Linked DNA regions of Aromatoleum aromaticum EbN1. The protein of the gene in region 2 interacts with the protein of the main gene of each other region in a pairwise test. Links are inferred from orthologs where the notes say so. Each region holds a gene or a part of one and is shown on either strand. Other genes may lie near its edges. The genes, in order: rplK and prmA.

Region 1 (10,853 bases), 1.4 Mb from region 2 along the record:
GGCGCTCCGGAGAACGCCAGCCCCGAAAAACAAACGGGTATTACTTGATCTCGACCTTGGCGCCGGCGTCTTCCAGCTGCTTCTTGATCGCTTCGGCGTCGGCCTTCGAGATGCCTTCCTTGACGGCCTTCGGCGCGCCGTCGACGAGGTCCTTCGCTTCCTTCAGGCCCAGGCCGGTGGCGGCACGGACGACCTTGATCGCCTCGACCTTCTTCTCGCCCGCGGCAAGCAGGATCACGTCGAACTCGGTCTTTTCCTCGACCGGGGCAGCGGCAGCGCCGGCACCCGGAGCGGCCACGGCCATCGAGGCAGCGGAAACGCCGAACTTCTCTTCGAACGCCTTGACCAGGTCGTTCAGTTCCATCACTGTCATCGAGCCGACGGCTTCGAGGATGTCTTCTTTGCTGATTGCCATTTCAAAACACTCCTAAATCGAAAACTATTCGGAAAACGCTCAGGCAGCCACTTCTTCCTCGCGTTTCTTCGCGAGGGCAGCCAGCGTGCAAGCGAAACCGGTCACCGGCGCCTGCATCACGCCCAACAGCCTGGCGAGCAACTCTTCGCGACTCGGGATCGATGCGAGCGCCTGCACGCCGGCCTTGTCGAGCGTATTGCCCGCATAGGAACCGGCTTTCAGCACCAGCTTGTCGTTACCCTTCGCAAAGTCGTTGAGCACCTTGGCTGCAGCGACCGGATCTTCCGAAATACCATAGATCAGCGGACCGACCAGCTGGTCCGACAGCCCGGCAAACGGCGTTTCGGCGATCGCGCGGCGTACCAGTGTGTTTTTCAACACACGCAGGTAAACGCCAGATTCGCGGGCCTTGGCACGCAGCCCGGTGAGATCGCCCACCGCTATGCCGCGATACTCGGCCACCGCGATGGTCTGTGCGTTGGCCACTTGTGCCGACACCTCTGCCACTACGGCTTTCTTGTCATCGAGATTGAGACCCACAGGCCTTTCCTCCTTTCAAGTCCACACGCGAACCGCAAAACTGCGATTCGCACCCACGGCGACCTGGATCAGGAGCGCGGCCGAAAAATCAGCCAGAATCCTGTTCTGGGTACACCGTCTGCGCAGGCCATTGTCGAATGCTTAAGCGGTCACAGAGCGACCACACCTGCGGTCTTTGACGATTCGCCCCGGCACCGCAGCGCCGGGGCGACCCAAAGTTCTAGTTTCAGCCTTGTCAGGCGGCGTTGATGCTCGACGGCTCGACGCGAACGCCCGAACCCATCGTGCTCGACAGCGCCACCCGACGCAGGTAAATACCTTTCGACGCGGCCGGCTTGGCTTTCACGAGTGCATCGACCAACGCGCCGAGGTTCTGCTGCAGGGCTTCGGTGCTGAACGATGCCCGGCCGATCGTCGCGTGGATGATGCCGCCCTTGTCGGTGCGGTACTGCACCTGACCGGCTTTGGCGTTCTTCACCGCGGTCGTCACGTCCATCGTCACGGTTCCCACTTTCGGGTTCGGCATCAGCCCGCGCGGGCCGAGAATCTGGCCCAGCTGGCCGACGACGCGCATTGCGTCCGGCGTGGCGATGCACAGATCGAAATCGATGTTGCCGGCCTTGACCTGCTCGGCGAGATCTTCGAAACCGACCACGTCGGCTCCCGCTGCACGTGCCGCTTCAGCCTTGTCGCCCTGCGCGAAGACCGCGACGCGGACGCTCTTGCCGGTACCGGCGGGCAGCACGACGGAACCGCGCACCAGCTGGTCCGACTTGCGCGCATCGATGCCGAGGTTCACGGCGATGTCGATCGACTCGTCGAACTTGGCCGTCGCGCATTCCTTGACCAGCGCCAGTGCTTCGGTCACGGGATAAGTGCGGTTGCGGTCAACTTTGGTGCGCAGCGCCTGAACACGCTTGGAAAGCTTCGTCATGATTACAGCCCCTCCACGGTGATGCCCATGCTGCGGGCGGAACCGGCGATGGTGCGCACCGCGGCTTCCATGTCGGCAGCAGTCAGATCGGCCATCTTGGTCTTGGCGATTTCCTCGACCTGGGCGCGCGTGATCGAACCGACCTTGTCGGTGTGCGGCTTCGGCGAACCCTTCGTGATCTTCGCAGCCTTCTTGATCAGGATCGTCGCCGGCGGCGTCTTCATGATGAAGGTGAAGGACTTGTCGGCGAACGCCGTGATCACCACCGGAATCGGCAGACCGGGCTCGAGCCCCTGGGTCCGGGCGTTGAACGCCTTGCAGAATTCCATGATGTTCAGGCCGCGCTGACCGAGTGCGGGACCGATCGGGGGGCTGGGGTTGGCTTTACCAGCTGGCACCTGCAGCTTGATATAGCCGGTGATTTTCTTCGCCATTGCGGCTAGCTCCTGTCTTGAGTACAAACGCACCGGCCACGGCCGGCGCTCCTCGCTACGCCCGGTTCATCGGGCACGTCCGGGCCCGGAGGCCCGCCTGCGTCAGGTCTTTTCGACCTGACTGAAATCCAGTTCGACAGGCGTCGCACGACCGAAAATCGTCACGGACACCCGCAGCTTGCTCTTGTCGTAATTAACGTCTTCCACCGCGCCGTGGAAATCGGTGAACGGGCCTTCCTTGACGCGCACGACTTCGCCCAGTTCCCACAGCACTTTCGGGCGCGGTTTCTCCACGCCTTCCTGCATCTGCTGCATGATTTTCTCGACTTCCTTTTCGGAAATCGGGGACGGTTTGTTTGCCGTGCCGCCGACGAAACCGGTGACTTTTGGCGTCGACTTCACGAGGTGCCAGCTCTCGTCGTTCATTTCCATTTCGACGAGGACGTAGCCGGGGAAGAATTTCCGCTCGGAAATGCTCTTCTGGCCGCTCTTCATTTCGACGACTTCTTCGACCGGCACTAGAATCTGACCGAAAAAATCCTGCATTCCGGAGCGATTGATCCGATCCACCAAGGCGCGTTGGACGGACTTCTCGAAGCCCGAATAGGCATGTACCACGTACCAGCGCTTCGTCATGATTACTTCCACCCCAGGATCAGGTCGTACAGCACCCATTCCAGACTCTTATCCGTGACCCACAAAAAAACCGCCATCACGACAACGAAGGCGAACACCAGACCCGTGGTCTGCACCGTTTCCTTGCGCGACGGCCAGACGACTTTCTTGGTTTCGGTGATCGACTCGCGCGCGAACGCGACAAAACGCCGCCCCGGCTCGGACTGCCAGGCGACCGCCACGCCGGCAGCGACTCCGGCGAGAACCGACAGCACGCGGAGAACCAGCGCCTGCTCGGAAAGCAGGTAAAAGCCGACCACACCGGCCGCAATCAGCGCGAGAGCCAGCGCAACCTTCAACTTATCGGCCATCGAAATATGAATACCCGGAAAGGAGTGGCAGGGGCAGAGGGAATCGAACCCCCAACCTTCGGTTTTGGAGACCGACGCTCTGCCAATTGAGCTATGCCCCTGCAGCAGAGACTACGAGGCGTCTCTGTTCCGAGACGCCTTCCGATCAAGCAATCGCTATGAGGACAATATGCAATTACTCGATGATCTTGGCGACGACCCCGGCGCCGACGGTACGACCGCCTTCGCGGATCGCGAACCGCAGGCCTTCTTCCATCGCGATCGGCGCCATCAGCTTGACGGTGATCGACACGTTGTCGCCCGGCATGACCATCTCGGTGCCTTCGGGCAGCTCGATCGAACCGGTCACGTCGGTCGTGCGGAAGTAGAACTGCGGACGATAGTTGTTGAAGAACGGCGTGTGGCGCCCGCCTTCTTCCTTCGACAGCACGTACACTTCACCGGTGAAATGCGTGTGCGGCTTGATCGAACCGGGCTTGCACAGCACCTGGCCGCGCTCGACGTCCTCGCGCTTGGTGCCGCGCAGCAGCACGCCGACGTTGTCGCCCGCCTGGCCCTGGTCGAGCAGCTTGCGGAACATCTCGACGCCGGTGCAGGTGGTCTTGACCGTCGCCTTGATGCCGACGATCTCGACTTCCTCGCCGACCTTGACGATGCCGCGCTCGACGCGGCCGGTCACCACCGTGCCGCGGCCCGAGATCGAGAACACGTCTTCGATCGGCAGCAGGAACGGGCGGTCGATCGCGCGCTCCGGAGTCGGGATGTAGCTGTCGAGCGCTTCGGCCAGGCGGAAGATCGCCGGCTCGCCGATGTCGCTCTGGTCGCCTTCGAGCGCCTTGAGCGCCGAGCCCTTGATGATCGGCACATCGTCGCCCGGGAAGTCGTACTTCGACAGCAGCTCGCGCACTTCCATCTCGACGAGCTCCAAGAGCTCTTCGTCGTCGACCATGTCGCACTTGTTCAGGAACACGATGATGTACGGCACGCCGACCTGGCGCGCGAGCAGGATGTGCTCGCGCGTCTGCGGCATCGGGCCGTCGGCAGCCGAGCACACCAGGATCGCGCCGTCCATCTGCGCGGCACCGGTGATCATGTTCTTCACGTAGTCGGCGTGACCCGGGCAGTCGACGTGCGCGTAGTGACGGTTGGCCGTCTCGTACTCGACGTGAGCGGTGTTGATCGTGATGCCGCGCGCTTTCTCTTCGGGCGCCGCGTCGATCTGGTCGTAGGCTTTCGCCTCGCCGCCGAACTTCTTCGACAGGATCGTCGTGATCGCCGCCGTCAGGGTGGTCTTGCCGTGGTCGACGTGACCGATCGTCCCGACGTTTACGTGCGGTTTCGTCCGCTCAAACTTGCCTTTCGCCATGCCGCCACCTCATATTCAGAATCAGAAAAACCGGACCGATCGACTGCTACGCCAGGCCGGCAGAAAAGCTGTGGTGCCCATGACGTGGATTGAACACGTGACCTCTCCCTTACCAAGGGAGTGCTCTACCACTGAGCTACATGGGCTCCGATAAACAACTCACCGCCGAACCTGGAGCGGGTGAAGGGAATCGAACCCTCGTCATAAGCTTGGAAGGCTTCTGCTCTACCATTGAGCTACACCCGCATACAACGCAGACGAACCGCATTACACCCGATGCCAGTCATCAGACCGAACTGAAGCCGGCAACAAAACTTGCTGGTGGAGGGGGAAGGATTCGAACCTTCGAAGGCAGTGCCGTCAGATTTACAGTCTGATCCCTTTGACCGCTCGGGAACCCCTCCAAGCGAAGCGCTGGACTATAGAGGGCCAAACGGCCTCTGTCAAATATTTTTCGAGAATCAGTTCAGCGCGCGATCTGCGCGAGCGGCATCTCGGTCGTGTTCTTGATCGACTGGAGCACGAACGAGGATTTCACGTTCGCGATGCCGTCGAGCTTGAGCAGGCGGTCCATCAGAAAACGCGAAAAATGCTCCAGATCCTCGGCAACGACGTGCAGCAGGTAATCCATCTCGCCGGTCAGTGCGAAGCACGACAGCACTTCGGGCGCGGACTGCACGGCAGCATGAAACGCATGCATCGGCGTGTCGCGCCGTTTCTCGAGCGTCACCGTGACGAAGGCCTGCAGGCCCAGCCCGAGGCGCCGTGAGTCGAGCAGCGCGGCATAGCCGCGGATCACACCCGACTGCTCGAGCTGGCGCACGCGCCGCAGGCACGGCGACGGCGACAGCGCTACCTGTTGCGCCAGGTCGGCGTTCGAAAGGCGCCCGTCGCGCTGCAGCAGCTCGAGAATGCGCAGGTCGGTCCGGTCGATCGATTCGTTCATGACTGCTCCGCGCCGCGTCCCGGCTTTGAAATGGAGCGAATGATCGCGCAGATTGGACAGATCCGTCACGGAAGCAATAATTGCATGCGGCACGAGCCGCACGATCACGAGGAGAGCTGCATGAACCTGCCCCACGCTCCGGCCGCCCGCCAGCCGTTGCCCGCCGCATTCGCCGGCGAGCTCGGCGCGCGTTTCGGTACGCGTTTTTCGACCGCCGACGCGGTGCGCGCGCATCACGGCCACGACGAATCGCATTTCCCGGACATGCTGCCCGATGCCGTCGTCTGGCCTCATGACACGGCCGAAGTCGTTGCGATCGTCGACGCCTGCCGCAGACATCGCGTGCCGATCGTTCCGTTCGGCGCCGGCAGCTCGCTCGAGGGACACATCCTGCCGCTTCATGGCGGCATCAGCGTCGATTTCTCCGAAATGAACAAGGTACTCGCAGTACATGGCGAAGACATGGACGCGGTCGTTCAGCCGGGAATCACGCGCAAGCAGCTCAACGCCGCGCTGCACGGCAGCGGACTCTTCTTTCCGGTCGATCCGGGAGCGGACGCGAGCCTCGGCGGGATGGCCGCGACGCGGGCGTCGGGAACCAATGCGGTGCGCTACGGGACGATGCGCGACAACGTTCTCGGCATGGAGGTGGTGCTTGCCGACGGGCGCGTCATACGCACCGGCGGACGCGCGCGAAAATCGTCGTCCGGCTACGACCTGACGCGCCTGATGATCGGCTCCGAAGGCACGCTCGGGCTGATCACCGAACTGATCGTGCGGCTGCATCCGCTGCCCGAGGCGGTGTCGGCAGCGGTTTGCGCGTTTCCGGACGTCGGCAGCGCGGTGCGCACCGTGATCCAGACGATCCAGCTCGGCGTGCCGGTCGCCCGCATCGAACTGCTCGACGAACTGACGGTGCAGGCGATCAACCGCTACAGCAAGACGACGCTGCGCGAGTCGCCGATGCTGTTCTTCGAGTTCCACGGATCAAAGGCGAGCGTCGAGGAGCAGGCGCAGATGGTCCAGGAAATCGCCCGTGACAACGGCGGCCAGGATTTCGACTGGGCGACGCATCCGGAGGACCGCACCCGACTGTGGGCGGCGCGCCACGACGTCTATTTCTCGTGCATCGCGCTGCGCCCGGGCTGCCGTGGGCTGACGACCGACGTGTGCGTGCCGATCTCGCGGCTCGCCGACTGCATCGCCGGCGCACGCGAGGATATCGCCGCGAGCGGGCTGATCGCGCCGATCGTCGGCCACGTCGGGGATGGCAACTTTCATACCGTCGTCCTCGTCGACCCGGACGACGACGCGGAGATCCTGCGCGCCGAGGCGCTCAACCGCAGGATCGTCGAGCGCGCGCTGGCGATGGGCGGCACGTGCACCGGCGAGCACGGCATCGGCTTCGGCAAGCAGGATTTCCTCGTCGCCGAACATGGCCGCGACGCGGTCGATGCGATGCGCGCACTCAAGCGGGCCCTCGACCCGGACGGCCTGCTGAACCCGGGGAAAATCGTGCCCGCCGGATAAAGCAAGGCTCCTGCGAAGCGATTCGTCGGCGACCACCCGGTTATCATCGGCGGCTCCGCCACAGCCGCCGACTCATGCCTGCTGCCCTGAAGGCCCTGCTTGCTCAGCTCGCCGGCTGCGTCATCGCGGGCGCGAACTACAGTCGCGGTCCGTGGCGGGCGATGACGATCAGTGCCTGCGCCCGGCTGCTGACGTGCAATGCACGGAAGATCGCCGACATATGCACCTTGACGGTCCCTTCCGACAATCCGAGCAGATCGGCAATCTCGCGATTGGATTTTCCCTGCGCCAGCAATTCCATGACCCGCGTCTGCCCTGCAGTGAGCCCGAAACGCTCGCTGGCCGGCGCACCGGAGCGCTTCGCGCCGCCCTCTGGCTCACTGGGCGCATAGATGCCGCCTTCGAGCACGCATCTGACCGCGCTTCTCAGCACTTCGCCCGAACTCGCCTTCGACACGAAGCCAGAAGCTCCGCCTCTCATCGCGCGCCTGATCGTCGCCGAATCGTCGAGCGCCGACACGACGATCGCCGGCACGTCGGGAAAACGCCGTGCAAGCACCGCCAGCAGACCGAAACCGTTGAGGTCGGGCAACATCAGGTCGATCACCGCGAGGTCCCAGTCCGCACTTTCCTCGAGTTGGGCAAGTGCCTCTTCCGAGCCTTTCGCCTCGACGCATTCCACCCCTTCTCCGAGTCGGGCAAGAGTATGCGCCAGCGCCTCGCGCACGAGCGCATGGTCTTCGACGATGAGTATTCGGGTCACTGCTTGCTCCGGAGGCGGCGGCAACAGGCGGAAAGCATAGCACGCGCAGATGTAACGAAACGTTTTGCACGACCCGGCGCGGGACGACTGCGGGCCGCAGCACTGTGGGATGCGGGAACAGCGAATTACGGCACGATCGCCGGAGGCCGCGTTATGGCATCACCCCGGCCGGCAGGGGGAAACCGCGATGGCGGCCCCCGTCCGTCCAGGCTCGAGGCATGGCGTCATAGGCCGCGGCATGCTATGACGAATCCGCAAAGACCAGCCGCGAGTGATTCCTCATGCATAAGACGCATCCCGCGACGACGAAATTCACCGACCTTCCCGGCGGCAACAAAAATCCGGCCCGCATGCCCCCCGAGGAAGGCACGAGAGGATTTTTCGGGCACCATCTCGCCCCGCTTCCGTTCTCCGTCCGGATGCAGCCGTCGAGATCGACGGCTGCATCCGGAACCCGGCGCGGGGCAGCGCCTTACTTCAACCACTCGACCGCGTCCAGGCGGCGTACCTGAGTTTCGACCCGATACCGATCATGCCCCGCGGCCCCCGCGTTTTCCTTGCCACCCTGCTTTTCCTCGCCGCCACCCTCGGCCGGGGAGAAGCCGTCGCGGCTGCAGCCGTGCTGTTCGTGAGCAGTGAACGCAGCGGAGCATACGAAGAGACGATCGCGGCGATCAGCGCAGCGCTCGCCCCGGACGTCGCGGCGGCCGACATCGCAGTCGTGGAGACGCAAGATGTGAGCCCGGGCGCGATCGCCGACAGCCGCATCATCGTCACGGTCGGCGCCGAAGCGGCGCAGGCGGTGGCCGAACAGGCGCCGCGTCAACCGGTGCTGCACACACTGTTGCCGCGCGAGAGCTTCGAGAACCTCCCTGCCCCGGCGCCGGAAGCCGGCCGACGCTCCGCAGTGTTCCTCGACCAGCCGGTGCAGCGGCAGATCGCGCTGCTTGCCGAAGCCCTTCCCGAGTGGCGCCAGCTCGCGCTGCTCGCCGGACCGCGCAGCCAGCATCTCGCCGCCCGGCTCGCCACAGCCGCGCGCGAGCAGCAGATGGTGGTGACGATCGAGAACATTGTCTCCGACCGCGAAATCTATCCGGCGCTGGAGCGGCTGCTGGCCGAACGCGCGATCCTGCTTGCACTGCCCGACCGCGTCGTGTTCAACAGCTATACGATCCAGAACATTCTGCTCACGAGCTACCGCCACCGCTCGCCGCTGATCGGTTTTTCGCCCGCCTATGTTCGGGCGGGCGCGCTGCTCGGCCTGTTCTCGACACCGGCGCAAATCAGCGCACAGGCCGCGGAGGCGATCCGTGCCGTGCTCGCCGGCGGAGCACTGCCGCCGCCACAGCCGCCACGCCAGTTCGAGGTCGGCATCAACCAGAACGTCGCGCGCGCGCTGGGCATCACCATCGAACCGGCCGAGGACATCGCCGCACGGATGATCCGCAGGGATGCCAGGCAATGATCAGGAACTGGGGCATCCGGTCGCGCGTGATGCTGGTCGCAGTGCTGCCGACCCTCGTGCTGGCAATCGTGCTCACCGCGTTCTACACCGGCTCCCGGGTCACCGATCACCGTGAAGCCCATGTTGCCCGGGGCCAGGCGTTTGCGCGGCAACTCGCGGCAGCGAGCGAATATGCAGTGTTCTCCGGCAACAGGGAATCGTTGCGGCGCCTTGCGGGAGCGATGCTCGCGGAAACCGACGTCCTCGGCGTGATGATCATCGACCGCAACGGTGACGCGCTCGCACAAAGCGGACAGCTCGATGCGACGCTACCGCTGCCGCCGCGCGCGGCATGGACGCGGGGCCTCGTTACCGCGAGCGGGACGCTGCGGGTTATCGAGCCGGTATTGCCGACGTCGCTCGATCTCGACGACGGTTTCGACGGAGCGGCCCTCGACACGCTGTCCGGGGCCGGAACTCCGCCGATGCTGGGCACCGTCGTCGTCGACATCTCGCGCGCGCAGCTCAACGCGCGGCAGAACGAACTGTTGGTCATCGGGAGCGCCGCGATCCTCATGGTGCTGATCGGCAGCCTCGTGCTTGCGCACTACATGAGCCGCGGCGTCACCGGCCCAATCCGGCGCGTCGCGTCCGCCGTCGAACGCATCGGGCGGGGCCAGTTTTCCGCGCGGCTGTCCGATATCGGCGGCGGTACCCTGCGCACCCTCGCCGAAGGAGTCAATCAGATGGCGGCGAAGCTCGCGAGTGCGCACGAGGACATGAGTCGCCAGATCGCGGACGCCACGGCGGAGCTGCGGGCACGCAAGGACGAAGCCGAGCGCGCGACCCTGTCGAAGTCACGCTTCCTCGCCGCCGCCAGTCACGACCTGCGCCAACCGATGCATGCGCTGGGCCTGTTCATCGCCGAGCTGTCGCAACACACGCACGCACCGGCGTCGCGTCGCCTCGTCGAGCGCATCGCGGCCTCGGCCGAAGCGATGGAGAACCTGCTCGATAGCCTGCTCGACATCTCGAAACTCGATGCCGGCGTGCTGGAGCCGCACATCAGCGTCTTTCCACTGCAACCGATCCTTGACCGCATCGCCGCCGAACAGCGTCCGCGACTGGGGACGCAGGACCTGCTGCTCAGAACCCGACCGACGCCGCTGTGGGTCGAGAGCGATCCGGTGCTGTTCGAGCGGATCATCGGCAACCTAGTCAGCAACGCGGTGCGCTACACGCGCAAGGGCCACATCCTCGTCGCGTGCCGGCGGCGAGGCGAGCGGGTGCGGATCGAAGTGCGCGACAACGGCGTCGGCATCGCTGCCGAGGCGCACGAAATCATCTTCCAGGAGTTCATCCAGCTCGACAATCCGGCCCGCTCGCGCGACAAGGGACTCGGGCTCGGGCTCGCGATCGTGCGGCGCCTCACTGACCTGCTCGGTCATCGCCTCGCGGTCCGCTCCCGTCCGGGCAGGGGGTCGGTGTTTGCGAT
Region 2 (8,828 bases):
GTTCCATTTCCACATCCACGTGCTGCCGCGCTGGGAAGGCGACGGGCTGGCGCTGGCGTGGCCGGCGAAGAATCCGCCGCGCGAGGCGCTCGAAGAGATGGCGGCGAAGCTGCGCGCGGTGATCTGAGCGTCCCGCTGTTCTGGCATGCGCCTGCGCCTGTGGGTCGGTCCGCGGGCGGGGGCGCAAGAGTTCTATAATGGCCGCCTTTTCCGTCCGGCAGGTGCGCCATGTCCATTCTCGTTTGCGGCTCCGTCGCCTACGACACGATCATGGTCTTTCATGATCGCTTCAAGAGCCACATTCTCCCCGAACAGATCCACATCCTGAACGTGTCGTTCCTCGTGCCCGACATGCGACGGGAGTTCGGCGGCTGCGCGGGCAACATCGCCTACAACCTCAAGCTGCTCGGCGCCGATCCGCTGATCATGGCGACGGTCGGCGACGACGCCGGAGCGTACCGGGAACGGCTGCGCGAGCTCGGGCTGTGCGACGATCACGTCACGCACGTGCCCGCCACATTCACCGCACAGGCTTTCATCACGACGGACCTGGACGACAACCAGATCACCGCGTTCCACCCGGGGGCGATGAACCATTCGCACCTGAACCGCGTGCAGGACGCTGCGGGCGTGAAGCTCGGCATCGTCTCGCCGGACGGGCGCGACGGCATGCTGAACCACGCGTCGCAGTTCGCCGAGGCGGGGATCCCGTTCGTGTTCGACCCGGGGCAGGGGATGCCGCTGTTTTCCGGCGGCGAGCTGCTGGAATGCCTGAAACTGGCTCGTTACTGCACGGTCAACGACTATGAGGCGAAGCTGCTGAGCGAGAAGACCGGGCGCACGCTCGCCGAGCTCGCCGAAGAGGTGGAAGCGCTGGTTGTGACGCTCGGGCCGGAAGGCTCGCAGATCTACGCGGAAGGCCGGTGCGTCGCGATTCCCTGTGTCGCGCCCGACCAGCTGGTCGATCCGACCGGCTGCGGCGACGCGTATCGCGCGGGGCTTCTTTACGGCATTGCGAACGGCTACGACTGGCAGCGGACGGGGCGGCTCGCGTCGGTGATGGGGGCGATCAAGATCGGGTACCGCGGCGGGCAGAACCATGCGCCCGCGCGCAACGACATTGCCGAACGGTATGCGGCAGCATTTGGAGAGGCGTTATGGTGAGCGGGATGAGAGTGAATCTGAATCGTAGTAAAACGCAACGGCTGGCGCTGGTCGCGGCTTTGGTCGCGGCGCTCGGTGTGACGGGTTGCGCGTCGGGACTCGGCGGGGGCGCGTACCAGCGCGGCGAGGCGCGGCGCACGATGGTCGTCCAGTACGGAACGGTCGAAGCGGTGCGGGCGGTGAAGCTCGAAGGCACGAAGACGCCGGTGGGGCCGGTTGCGGGTGCGGCGGTCGGCGGAATCGCAGGCAGCGGCGTCGGCGGCGGGCGGGGGCAGGCGATCGCGACGGTGATTGGCGCGGTGGCGGGCGGTCTGGCAGGTGCTGCGGTCGAGGAAGGTGCGACGCGCCAGGCGGGCGTCGAAGTCACCGTGCGGCTCGAGAACGGCCAGGTGCTCGCAGTGGTGCAGGAGGACGGCGGCGAGAACTTCCGCCTCGGCGAACGTGTTCGCCTGGTGCGGGACGCCGGCACGACGCGGGTCACGCGCTGACGCCATCGGTGGCGTCTTTTCGCTCCCGGGTCGGCAAGCCACTCGGGGCCCGGGAGGGGTTGCAGCCGAATGACACCCCCGTCTCATTCTTGCCCCGATCGCGCCCCCTCGTCCATCTGTCGCAGGTCATGATCGCTCAGCTTTATCGCATTACGCCGTCTTCGAAGCCGGCGTTATCCCGCAAGACTACGCCGGGCAACCAATGAAAATCCGGGTGAGGTCTGAACGGTTACGTTCAAACGACGAAGCGCGCACGAAGAAAGCACGGCCCCTGCCGAGAAACTGATGAGCGTGGTCATGTTCTAAAAATCGATTCCAGGTAGTCGGATGTCTGAATCCTGCTCGATGGCGCTGCGCGCGCGGGCGAGCATGTCGACGCTGAAGAATTTGAGACTGGCGGTGTCGAAGGGCAGCGCCGGCAGGTGGGTCTGCACCAGTGCTGCAACCATCACGGCTTGTGCACGGTCACGGCGCTTCTTGACCGGTTCGCGGTCCGGTTGCTGCGATAGCCAGGCCTTGTGCAGGGCGAAGGCGCGCGGGTCGGGGACGCGCATCATTACCGGTGCGCCATTGGCGGCGATGGCGACCACGTCCAGCTTTGGTGCATTGACGAGCCAGTGCAGGTTGGGGACTTCGACCGCGACGAGATCGTCGGCGCCGAAGGTGACGGCCTCCGTGATCTGCAAGTCGCGTTCGGGGATGATGAGATCGACCATGAAACCATTGCTGTTGGCAGCGCGAAAGCGGGTGTCCGGCAGCCTTTCGAAGCTGGCGTCGACCTTCTGCAGCAGGCCCAGCAGGCCGTCACCCTCCAGTTTGTCCGTCACGAGGGCAAGTCGTCGGCGCGGGTCGTAAAGGAGGTCCACATCGCCCGACGCCAGCAACTCCATCTGGCAGTGCACACCGGCCATGGCCTCGTAACCGTGAATCGCGTGTGTGCCGACCACGCAGAAATCCCGCGCCACATTCGAGGCTGCCAGTGCCAGCAATACCTCGCCGACGATGGTCGGCAGCCGGCCCAGCCGGGCGGCCTTGTTTAACCGGGCCTGTTCCTTCATGCGTCGCGACAACTGCTGCAAACGCGCATCGGCGCGCGCCTTGCCTTCGGTAAACGCGGCAAAGGTGGCTTCTGTTTCGGTGTTGCGTGGGCCGAGCGACTTGCCATTGCCGCGTGCGTCGTGTCGTCGCACGAGGTATTGCCGCCCTTTCGACGACACCCAGCGCATGCCGTAGCGATAGGAGCGGGCGTGCCTGAGCGCTTCGATCCACGTACGGTAAAGTTGGTCGGATTCGACCATGAAGAGCTGTTGCTGATGATCAAGCGCCTTCATGAGCGTTTTCCTGTAAAAGTGTAAAAATCAAAATAGCAGGAAAACTGCTGGAAAAACAATGGAATCAATATCTGATTGATACGTTTTTAATATTAAAAACATATCAAGTCGAGTGCCGTGGTGAAGAACCGGCCGTGGCTGTCGCCGCGTGGCAAGCGCCCGGCGCCTGTAGCACGGGTGTTTCTTCTCACGCCACCTTTCGCTCAAACAGCCTCTTGGCCACTGCCATGCCGCGCGCACTCCTTGCCCAGCGGCTTCAACCGAAGATCACCAGTCCCCAGACTATCGCGAGATTGACCAGCGCGAGCAGCACCGCCGCGCTGCCGATGTCTTTCGCTCGCTTGGCCAGCAGGTGATGCTCCAGCGAGACGCGATCGACGGTCGCTTCGATCGCGGAGTTGACGAGTTCGACGATCAGCAGCAGCAGCACGCTGCCGACGAGCAGTGCCTTGCCCGCACCGCCGGTCGGCATGAAGAGCGCGAGCGGGATCAGCACTGCGGCAAGCAGGCATTCCTGGCGAAACGCGTCTTCATGCTCGAATGCGGCGCGCAGGCCGGCGAACGAGTAGCGAAAGGCGTTCCAGATCCGCATCAGGCCGGTCTTGCCTTTGAACGGGCTTTTGCGGGTGTCCGGGGAGAGATGTTGCATCGGGATTCCAGGTTGTCGAAGACGGGCTCGGCAGCCGCTCGAGCGCGTGCGGTCAGGCCGGTTCACGGATAGAAAGCATAGACCCGGTAACCGGTGGCTTCGACGCCCGGTGCCTCGAACGGCAATTGCACGACGATGTCGCGTCCGGTGTCGAATTTTTGTTCGGCGCTTCCCTGTTCGAGGAAGCCGGCGGGGAGCCACTGCGCCGGCCCGAGCACGCGGCGCACGAGCGGCTGGTCCTGGACGTCGGTCAGCGTCAGTTCGAGATGCGGATACGCCTGAGGGTGAGGAGCGCGGTTGCGGATCGTCGCGTTCAGCACGAAGCGCGCGACGCGCCCCGGCTCCGACTGCAGTTCGGAAGCTTCGATGCTGATCGCACCGGCGAGGCGCGGCAGCGGGAGCGTGCATTTCAGGTGCGCGCACGCGGAGAGATAGGCGGGGCGCAACTGCGGCCACTTGCGGGTGATGTCGTCACGGAAGACAAAGGCGCTCTGCACCGCCAGCGTGCCAAGCAGCATGCCGACTCCCAGTCCGGACAGCCAGCGCCTGCCGGACGAAGCCGGCGGGCCGTAGGTCGCGTCGAGATGTTCGCGGTCGTGCGCCGCATCGGTTGCCCCCGCGCGGGAGGAAGCGGATGCGGTCGGCGGTTCGTCATCCTGGCGCTTCGGCAGTGCCGCGCTTGCGGGCGCAGCGGGGGCGCCGAGCGGTGTCGGCGCGATGCCGACGACGCGCGTGCGCCGGATCGGCGGCACGGGGTGACCTTCGGCCGCTGTGGCGTCCGTTGCGCTGGAAAAATGCCCGTCGCGTGGCACGACGGGTTCGCGGTGATCGCGTGCCTCGAACTCTGTTCGGTCATCAGCCCCCTGTCGTGTCACTTCCGGAGCCGAAGGCAGGTCGTCGAGGATGAAGAAGCGGTCGTCGCGCTCCGGAACCGATTCGACAGGGCGGGGCGCTGCGGCAGCGGGCGGTTGGGAAATTGCGGGTGGGGTGGGTGCCGATACGGCGGGCGCGACGTGCAGCACGCGATCGAGCGCATTGAACGACGCATAGCAGCGTCCGCAGCGCACTTCGCCGCGATGCGCGCGCAGTTGCTCGGGCTGCACCCGGAATACCGTCTGGCAGGCCGGGCAGCGCGCGAACATCACTGGCTCCCGGTTTGTCGCGGAGAGCCGCCTTCGAGCCGCGCCCAGCCTTCATGTACCGCACCGACGCGCAACGGCAGGAACGGCGCGTATGCCGCGATCACCTGTTCGGTCTGGGTTTCGAGCACGCCGGACAGCGCGATTCTGCCGCCGGGAGCGACCCGGGCGGCGAGCAGCGGCGCCAGCACGCACAGCGGATTCGTCAGGATGTTGGCGACGACGACGTCGAAGCGCGCGTCGAGTGGCTGGCGGGAGTGCTGCAGCCGCAGCGCGACGTGGTTGCGCGCGGCGTTATCGTGCGCGGCGTCGAGCGCCTTGTCGTCGATGTCGATGCCGAGCACGTCGCCCGCCCCGAGGCGCACTGCCGCGATGCCGAGAATGCCCGAGCCGCAGCCGTAGTCGAGCACGCTGTCGCCCGGCTGCACCGCGTCGCACAGCCACTCCAGGCACAGGCGCGTCGTCGGATGCGAGCCGGTGCCGAAAGCCATGCCGGGATCGAGCTCGATGTTGATCGCCGCCGGGTCGGGCGCGGCGTGCCACGACGGCACGATCCACATCCGATCGGTGACGCGGATCGGCTCGAACTGGCTTTGGGTGAGCTGCACCCAGTTCTGCTCGGCGATCTCTTCGAGCGTGAAAGGCGGCACCGCATCGAAGCCGGCGTCGGCAGCCGCGCGGGCGAGGGCGACGGTGAGGTCGGCGTCGGCATCGAACAGCGCGATTACGCGGCTGTGATCCCACAGCCCGACCGGATGATGCCCGGGTTCGCCGAACTGCGGCTTCTCGGCGTCGGTGCCGGCGTCGGCGTCCTCGATGCTGATCGACAGCGCGCCGGCGTCCATCAGCGCCTCGGACAGCGCTTCGGCCTTGTGCGCTTCGGCCTGCAAAGTTACCGAGATCCACATGATGTACGCGTCCGCGGCCTGCTCAGGCAAGATTCTTGACTTCGTTGCGTTCGGCGAGCTTGTGCTCCAGGTAATGGATGCTCGTGCCGCCCTCGACGAAACGTGCATCGAGCATCAGCTCCTGGTGCAGCGGCACGTTCGTCTTGATGCCTTCGACCGCCATTTCCGACAGCGCGATCCGCATCCGTCGGATCGCCTGTTCGCGCGTGTCGCCGAACGCGATCAGCTTGCCGATCATCGAATCGTAATGCGACGGGATCGTGTAGCCGTTATAGACGTGCGAATCGACGCGAATGCCAGGTCCGCCCGGCGTGTGCCAGTTCGTGATCTTTCCCGGGCAGGGCGTGAATTTGAACGGATCCTCGGCGTTGATGCGACACTCGATCGCGTGGCCGTGGAATTCGACGTGACGCTGGCGGAACCACAGCTTTTCGCCGGTCGCGATGCGGATCTGCGCCTGCACGATGTCGATGCCGGTGATCATCTCGGTGACGGGATGCTCGACCTGCACGCGCGTGTTCATCTCGATGAAGTAGAACTCGTCGTTCTCGTAGAGGAACTCGAACGTGCCCGCGCCGCGGTAACCGATCGTGCGGCAGGCTTCGGCGCAGCGCTCGCCGACTTTCGCGATGGCCTTGCGATCGATGCCCGGCGCAGGAGCTTCCTCGATGACTTTCTGGTGGCGGCGCTGCATCGAGCAGTCGCGTTCGCCGAGATAGACCGCGTTGCCATGTTCGTCGGCGAGCACCTGGATCTCGATGTGACGCGGGTTCTCGAGGAATTTTTCCATATAGACGATCGGGTTGCCGAACGCCGCCTCGGCTTCGGCACGGGTCGTCGCGACCGCGTTGAGCAGCGCCGCCTCGGTGTGGACGACCCGCATCCCGCGACCGCCGCCGCCGCCGGCCGCCTTGATGATGACAGGGTAGCCGACGGTGCGGGCGATCTTGACGATCTCCTTCGGTTCCTCGGGCAGCGCGCCTTCCGAACCCGGCACGCACGGCACTCCGGCGGCCTTCATCGCATCCTTGGCGCTGACCTTGTCGCCCATCAGCCGGATCGTGTCGGAGCGCGGGCCGATGAAGACGAAGCCGGACTGCTCGACGCGTTCGGCGAAGTCGGCGTTCTCGGACAGGAAACCGTAGCCCGGATGGATGGCTTCGGCGTCGGTGACTTCGGCTGCCGAAATGATCGCGGGGACGTTCAGGTAGCTCAGCGCCGATTGCGCCGGACCGATGCACACCGACTCGTCGGCGAGCTTGACGTACTTCGCTTCGGTGTCCGCGACCGAGTGCACCGCAACGGTGCGGATACCCAGCTCGCGGCACGCGCGCAGCACGCGCAGCGCGATTTCGCCGCGGTTGGCAATCAGGATCTTTTCAAACATGGGGTGCCTCCGCGGCGAAATCGCGCTCGGACGCTGCGCGTACCGCGCGATTTGGCTGCGCCGCTGCGCCGCCTGCCGGCGGCTGGTCACCACGGTTGGCGATCAGTATCTTTTCGAACATGAGGGCGTTCAGGCGATGATGAAGAGCGGCTGGCCGTATTCGACCGGCTGGGCGTTTTCGACGAGGACCGCCTTCACCGTCCCGGTGAACTCGGATTCGATTTCGTTCATCAGCTTCATCGCTTCGATGATGCACAGGCGGTCGCCGATGGCGACGGCCTGGCCGACGTCGACGAGGGGTTTCGCACCCGGCGCCGAGGCGCGATAGAACGTGCCGACCATCGGCGATTTCACGATCATGCCTTCGGGTGCGTCATCGACCGGCGGGGTCAGCACGATCGCCGGAGCCGGGGCAGCCGCAAATTGCGGCACGCTCGCCGGCATCTGCGCGAGGTAGTTCGAAACGGGGGCGGTGCTGTGTTTGGCGATACGGACTTTCTCTTCGCCCTCGGTGACTTCCAGTTCGGAAATGCCCGACTCCTGGACGAGGTCGATCAACTTCTTCAGCTTGCGCAGATCCATGCTGTTCTCCGAGCGGGGCGCCGCCGCACGGGGCGCCCGGGGGTTTGTGTCAGGGTTTCCGCAGCTGCGACAGCGCGTATTCGAGCGCCGCGAGGTAGCCGTACGGCCCCAGTCCGCAGATCACGCCGGCTGCACAGTCGGAAAAATAGGAGTGATGCCGGAAAGTGTCCCGGGCATGAATGTTGGAAAGATGCACTTCGACGTACGGGATCGCGACCGCGAGGAGGGCGTCGCGCAGCGCGACGCTGGTATGAGCGTAAGCGGCCGGATTGAGGATGATGAAGCTGATCTCTTCCAACGGCGATGCCTGTACCCGGTCGATCAGCTGGCCTTCGTGGTTGCTCTGAAACGACTCGACCAGGACGCCTTCGGCGCGTCCGCGGGCTTCCATCGCGGAGTGGATGTCGGCAAGCGTCGTGTGGCCGTAGACGTCAGGCTCCCGGGTGCCGAGAAGGTTGAGGTTCGGTCCGTGCAGGACCAGGATCCGGGGCTGCGGCGGGGGCGCGGCATCTGGGTTTTTACTGCGTTTTTGGCGCGTCATGCCGGCAAGTTTGCCGCAATTAGGCGCATTTTGTCCAGTGCCACGCGGCGCGCTCCGGTGAATTACTGGTCGAGGAGTGCGCGGATTTTGCCTTCTAGTTCACTACGATTCAAGGTGCCGAGCTTGATGTGCGCGATCTTTCCGGCACGATCGAAAATGATCGTGTAAGGCAGCGCCTGCACGGCATTTCCGAGCGCCCTCGTCAGCTCCAGCGTTTGCGGCGTGCCGATCAGGAGTGGATACGGGACGTCATGCTCTTCGCGGAACTTTCGCACGCTCTCGGCCTTGTCGATGCCGAGGCCGACGAACTGGACCGGGGAATCGGCGAAGCCGCGGCTGACCGCGGCAAAGTCCGGAATCTCCGTCAGGCACGGCGGGCACCACGTCGCCCAGAAGTTGACCACCAGCACGCGGCCGCGCCATTGCTGCAGTGCCTGCAGCTCGCCGCTCGAATCAGGCAGCGTCAGCGCGAGAATCGCGTTCCCGGCCGCCGGATCGACCTGCGCGGCAGGGACCGGATCGGACGTGCCGCGGGAAACCAGGAAACCGGCCACCCCCGCGAACACTGCGACGGCGACGATGATGAGGTGACGCCCGGCGATCCCTTTCATGCGCTCGGACCTTCGCTCGCCTGAACGA

Evidence for each region.
Region 1: the proteins of prmA (region 2) and rplK interact in binary tests that used the Escherichia coli proteins (3 or more experiments, as listed by UniProt). The link is inferred for Aromatoleum aromaticum EbN1 from one-to-one orthologs.

Annotation. Positions count from the first base shown.
Region 1 is NC_006513.1:2,236,854-2,247,706, reverse strand. Bases 608-3,372 are described here. They hold rplK (50S ribosomal protein L11), read right to left. Parts: upstream 2,324-3,372; coding sequence 1,892-2,323; downstream 608-1,891. Other genes in these bases: secE (preprotein translocase subunit SecE), read right to left, coding at 2,962-3,309; nusG (transcription termination/antitermination protein NusG), read right to left, coding at 2,426-2,959; rplA (50S ribosomal protein L1), read right to left, coding at 1,191-1,889; rplJ (50S ribosomal protein L10), read right to left, coding at 608-955. Outside these bases: rplL (50S ribosomal protein L7/L12), read right to left, coding at 41-415; more of rplJ, read right to left, coding at 455-607; tuf (elongation factor Tu), read right to left, coding at 3,485-4,675; EBN1_RS10620 (Lrp/AsnC family transcriptional regulator), read right to left, coding at 5,142-5,621; EBN1_RS10615 (FAD-binding oxidoreductase), read left to right, coding at 5,742-7,151; EBN1_RS10610 (response regulator transcription factor), read right to left, coding at 7,288-7,914; EBN1_RS10605 (ABC transporter substrate-binding protein), read left to right, coding at 8,447-9,379; EBN1_RS10600 (hybrid sensor histidine kinase/response regulator), read left to right, coding at 9,376-10,853. UniProt on the Escherichia coli protein: Forms part of the ribosomal stalk which helps the ribosome interact with GTP-bound translation factors.
Region 2 is NC_006513.1:873,456-882,283, reverse strand. The notes cover bases 3,727-6,710. They hold prmA (50S ribosomal protein L11 methyltransferase), read right to left. Parts: upstream 5,680-6,710; coding sequence 4,774-5,679; downstream 3,727-4,773. Other genes in these bases: accC (acetyl-CoA carboxylase biotin carboxylase subunit), read right to left, coding at 5,702-6,710; EBN1_RS04200 (DUF3426 domain-containing protein), read right to left, coding at 3,727-4,774. Outside these bases: EBN1_RS04225 (HIT family protein), read left to right, coding at 1-127; EBN1_RS04220 (carbohydrate kinase family protein), read left to right, coding at 229-1,164; EBN1_RS04215 (outer membrane lipoprotein), read left to right, coding at 1,170-1,652; EBN1_RS04210 (nucleotidyltransferase family protein), read right to left, coding at 1,955-2,983; EBN1_RS04205 (diacylglycerol kinase), read right to left, coding at 3,240-3,632; more of EBN1_RS04200, read right to left, coding at 3,695-3,726; more of accC, read right to left, coding at 6,711-7,066; accB (acetyl-CoA carboxylase biotin carboxyl carrier protein), read right to left, coding at 7,196-7,648; aroQ (type II 3-dehydroquinate dehydratase), read right to left, coding at 7,698-8,189; EBN1_RS04175 (TlpA family protein disulfide reductase), read right to left, coding at 8,252-8,800; EBN1_RS04170 (hypothetical protein), read right to left, coding at 8,797-8,828. UniProt on the Escherichia coli protein: Methylates ribosomal protein L11.